Regions from separate parts of the Streptomyces sp. NPDC057438 genome, predicted to be linked through region 1. Evidence: riboswitches for the same ligand, from Rfam matches in the RefSeq annotation. Region 1 holds a riboswitch; the other holds the start of a gene.
The links. Region 1 has a riboswitch for glycine ahead of gcvT (glycine cleavage system aminomethyltransferase GcvT). Riboswitches for the same ligand answer to the same signal wherever they lie in the genome.
Positions count from the first base shown of each region.

Region 2: another riboswitch for glycine. It lies ahead of gcvP (aminomethyl-transferring glycine dehydrogenase); the one in region 1 lies ahead of gcvT (glycine cleavage system aminomethyltransferase GcvT).

Region 1 is NZ_JBHVDD010000034.1:1,024-3,477, reverse strand. It holds gene ACFU5F_RS20140 (AAA family ATPase) at 1-416, opposite strand, end outside; glycine riboswitch at 631-727, shown strand; gene gcvT (glycine cleavage system aminomethyltransferase GcvT) at 901-2,028, shown strand; gene gcvH (glycine cleavage system protein GcvH) at 2,240-2,454, shown strand, end outside.
Region 2 is NZ_JBHVDD010000124.1:10,495-12,948, reverse strand. It holds gene gcvP (aminomethyl-transferring glycine dehydrogenase) at 1-1,573, opposite strand, end outside; glycine riboswitch at 1,747-1,843, opposite strand; gene ACFU5F_RS39030 (PRC-barrel domain-containing protein) at 1,967-2,335, shown strand; gene ACFU5F_RS39025 (DNA polymerase IV) at 2,417-2,454, opposite strand, start outside.

The sequences.
Region 1 (2,454 bases):
CAGCTGCGCACCCACGCCTGCGCCCCGCAGTCGTGCACGACGACGCCCTCCCCCGAGCGGAGGGCGCGCCGCAGTCCCACGTAGTGCGCGAGGCGCACGAAGGGCCGGTAGACCGCGTACGGCAGGCGGCGGGCGAAGCGCGCGTCGAAGCGGTCGCGGGTGTCCTGGGAGTCGATCCGCACGCCCGGCACGCTCCGCCGCATCAGCGTGGACTTGCCGCTGCCGGGAAGCCCGGTCACCACCACCAGGTCGCGTGGTCCGAAGGACAGTCCGTGCGGGCTGCGCCCGGCACGCTCCCTGAGGTCGCGGACGACCGCCCTCGGGAACGGGCCGCACGCCTCACCGGCCGGTGCGACGGGCTGCTTGGGCATGGCGGTGATGCCCGAGGTCGTCGCGTACGCCGTGGTCCTGTTCACCGTGATCGTCCTCCCCAGGGGTATGGAGTCCCATCCCCACAGACTGTAAAGAGAAGGTAATGCCCGATCCCTCCTGGTTGAGTCCTCGTCCTGCCACAAGAGTGCTACGAACCGGTGTGTCCGCTCCCGCTCGCCGCCCTCACCAGTGAAGGTCCCCCTGCCGCGCCACGTCGATGCGTGCAATGATGTGCGCGCCAACTGCATACCGGCCGCTTGAATCCGCGCGGGAGAGCTCCCAGCAGTCTCGCTGGGGCGCCGAAGGAGCAAGTCCCTCCCTTGAATCTCTCAGGCCCAGTTACCGCGCGGGCGAGGCACATCTGAAAAGCGGGCCGCACCTCTCGACGGAGGACGGCTCCACCCAAGGTGCAAACCACGATCACCGGTACGTCACGATCACCGGTACGTACGGTCGCGGTGAACCTCTCAGGTTCCGATGACAGATGGGGAGGATCGTCCTCGCCTGTCATGCCCCGGGAGCAAACCGATGAGCAGTAGCCCCACCGCTGGATCGCGCCGTACCGCGCTCGATGCCCTGCATCGCTCGCTCGGTGCGACGATGACCGACTTCGCAGGCTGGGACATGCCCCTGCGTTACGGCTCCGAGCGTGACGAGCACCTCGCCGTCCGCACGAGGGCCGGTCTCTTCGACCTCTCCCACATGGGCGAGATCACCGTCTCGGGTCCGGGGGCCGCCGCGCTGCTCGATCACGCCCTGGTCGGTCACATCGGCGGCGTGAGGCCCGGCCGCGCCCGCTACACCATGATCTGCCGTGAGGACGGCGGCATTCTCGACGACCTGATCGTCTACCGGCTCGCGGACACGGAGTACCTCGTCGTCGCGAACGCCTCCAACGCCCAGGTGGTGCTGGACGCGCTCGTCGAGCGTGCCGCCGGGTTCGACGCCGAGGTGCGGGACGACCGGGACGCGTACGCGCTGCTCGCCGTCCAGGGCCCCGAGTCGCCCGGCATCCTGGCCGCCCTCACCGACGCCGACCTCGACGCTCTGAAGTACTACGCGGGCCTGCCGGGCACGGTCGCCGGGGTCCCGGCGCTGATCGCGCGCACCGGGTACACCGGCGAGGACGGCTTCGAGCTGTTCGTGAAGCCCGAGCACGCCGTCGAGCTGTGGCAGGCGCTGACCAAGGCCGGCGAGGGCGTCGGCCTGGTGCCCTGCGGGCTGTCCTGCCGGGACACGCTCCGCCTGGAGGCGGGCATGCCGCTGTACGGGCACGAGCTGTCCACCGGGCTGACGCCGTTCGACGCCGGGCTCGGCCGGGTCGTGAAGTTCGACAAGGAGGGCGACTTCGTCGGGCGCACGGCCCTGACGGCGGCCGCGGAGCGTGCCGCCTCGGCCCCGCCGCGCGTCCTCGTCGGGCTGGTCGCCGAGGGCCGCCGGGTGCCGCGTGCCGGGTACGCGGTCGTCGCGGACGGTCGGGTGATCGGCGAGGTCACCTCCGGCGCGCCCTCCCCGACGCTGGGCAGGCCCATCGCCATGGCGTACGTCGACGCCTCGCACGCCGCCCCGGGCACCGTCGGTGTGGGCGTGGACATCCGGGGCAGCCACGAGCCGTACGAGGTCGTGGCCCTGCCGTTCTACAAGCGGCGGAAGTGACACCTTCGTAGCCGTGCGGCCGTGGGCACGCTTCGGTGGCCGTTCAGCTGCGAGCATGCGTGCGCAGGCGTATGCGTGGTCGTATACGTAGTCGTCCGGAAGCGGCGTCGTGCGGACCTTGAGGTGACCCTGGGCACATCCGCGCTGTTCAACAGCGGTTTCAGCAGTCCCCCTTTCACACCACTCCCCCGCGTACAGGAGAATTCAGGCCATGAGCAACCCCCAGCAGCTGCGTTACAGCAAGGAGCACGAGTGGCTGTCGGTCGCCGAGGACGGCGTCTCGACGGTCGGCATCACGGAGTTCGCGGCGAACGCGCTCGGCGATGTCGTCTACGCCCAGCTCCCCGACGTGGGCTCCACGGTCGAAGCGGGCGAGACCTGCGGCGAACTGGAGTCCACGAAGTCGGTGAGCGACCTGTACTCGCC
Region 2 (2,454 bases), on a different contig from region 1:
GCTCCATCTCGGTGGTCGCGTTGAGCTTCATCGTGCAGGAGCCGAGCGGGATCATGCCCCGGTCGAGCGCGTAGTCCCGGTCGGCGAGCCGGCGCAGATAGCGCAGCATCGCGGTCTCGGAGCGGTGGTCGTGGAACACCGGGTGCGCCAGATAGTCGTCCGACCTCAGCAGCCTCTCGGGCAGCGTGTCCGCGGTGGCGGCGTCCAGCGCCTCCACGTCGCCCTCCACGCCGAACGCGGTCCACACGGCGCCCAGCTGCGCCCGCGTGGTGGTCTCGTCGCAGGAGACCGACACCAGCTCGGCGTCCACGAGGTGCAGGTTCACGCCATGTTCCCGCGCGGCGGCCACTACCTCACCGGCCCGCCCCGGCACCCGCACGGTGAGCGTGTCGAAGTACGACCCGTGCACGACCTCGATCCCACCGGCCGCGAGCCCCGCGGCCAGCACGGTGGCGTACCGGTGGGTACGCCGGGCGATGGTCCGCAGTCCCTCCGGCCCGTGGTAGACGGCGTACATGCCGGCCATCACGGCGAGCAGCACCTGCGCCGTGCAGATGTTGCTGGTCGCCTTCTCCCGGCGGATGTGCTGCTCCCGCGTCTGCAGGGCGAGCCGGTACGCCTTGTGCCCGTCCGCGTCCACGGACACCCCGACGAGCCGTCCGGGCAGGCTGCGCGCGAACTTCTCCTGGACGGCCATGTAGCCCGCGTGCGGCCCGCCGAAGCCCATCGGCACGCCGAACCGCTGCGTGGTCCCGACCGCGATGTCGGCGCCCAGCTCACCGGGCGAGGTCAGCAGGGTCAGCGCCAGCAGATCGGCGGCGACGGTGACGACCGCGCCGAGTCCGTGCGCCTGCTCGACGACCGGCTTCAGGTCCCGTACGACACCGGAGGCACCCGGGTACTGCAGCAGCACCCCGTTGATGTCGCGTGCGGCGATGTCGGCCGGGATCCCCTCGCTCAGGTCGGCGACGACGACCTCGACACCGGCAGGCTCGGCACGGGTTCCGATCACGGCGATCGTCTGCGGCAGGGCGTCCGCGTCGACGAGGAACAGCCCCTTCTTGTTCTTGCCCATGCGCCGCGACAACGCCATGGCCTCGGCGGCGGCGGTGCCCTCGTCGAGCAGCGAGGCCCCGGAGGTGGGCAGCCCGGTCAGTTCGGCGACCACGGTCTGGAAGTTCAGCAGGGCTTCCAGCCGCCCCTGGGAGATCTCGGGCTGGTACGGGGTGTAGGCGGTGTACCAGGCCGGGTTCTCCATGACGTTGCGCAGGATGACGGGCGGCGTGAACGTCCCGTAGTACCCGAGCCCGATCATCGAGCCGAGCACCTGGTTGCGGTCAGCGAGCGAACGCAGCTCGGCGAGCACCTCGGACTCGGTACGCGCCCCGGGCAGGTCCAGCGCCTCGGCGTTCTTGATCACATCCGGGACCGCGGCCGCCGTCAGCTCGTCCAGCGAGCCGTAGCCGACCTGCGCGAGCATCTTGGCCCGGGCCTCGGCGTCCGGGCCGATATGGCGCCGCTCGAAGGGGATGCCCTGTTCGAGCTCGGAAAGCGGAATGCGATGGGCGGTCATTTGCGGAGGCCTCCTGGTCTGACACGACCTTCGAGGGGCACCACGGCACGGGCACCCCGACGGCCTCCCCCTCTGTCATCTCAACCTGAGAGCTTCACCGGCCCGGGTACGGACCGGCTTTCACCGTCGGTGAGAGCGGGAGCCGTGGCACCCGCCCTGCTTTCCAGAGTGACCTCGTCCGTGCGGTACGTGAGCCTGAGAGATTCCGGGGAGGATTTGCTCCTTCGGCGCCTCCGGATGGTGTCCGGAGGACTCTCCCGCACGGGGTCAGCAGCCGCTGCCAGCGTATCAGCGCGGGCAACGCACAGGTCTTCGAGTGGCCGCCTCCCTCAATGTGCCTTTTCGTAGGGGTGAGAGACGATGTACCACCCCTTGTGACCACTTGGAGGGCCCGTGCAGACCGACATCGATCCGCGCAACCTGATCGGCCGCAAGGCGTTCGACCGCAGGGGCAGCAAGATCGGCACCGTGGACGAGGTCTACCTGGACGACGCCACCGGCATCCCCGAGTGGGCCGCGATACGCATGGGCCTCTTCGGCCGCGACGCCTTCGTCCCCCTCGAGCCCAGCGAACTGGTGGAGGGCACCCTCCGCGTCCCCTTCGAGCGCGCCCTGATCAAGGACGCCCCCGACTTCGGTGTGGGCCGCCACCTCTCCCCCGAGCAGGAACTCCAGCTGTACCACCACTACGGCCTGGACATAGCCCCGCCCCCGCCCATAAACCATGACTTCGGCCACGTGGCCGGCCAGGACGACACCTGAGCCGATCCGGCCGCGCACACCCGCCCGCACGACACCACGAACGGCCGAAGCGTGCGCACGCCGTCCGGCGCCCCCTGATCCTCAGCCCGGCACCCCGCCCGGCACCAGCGGCAACGGCT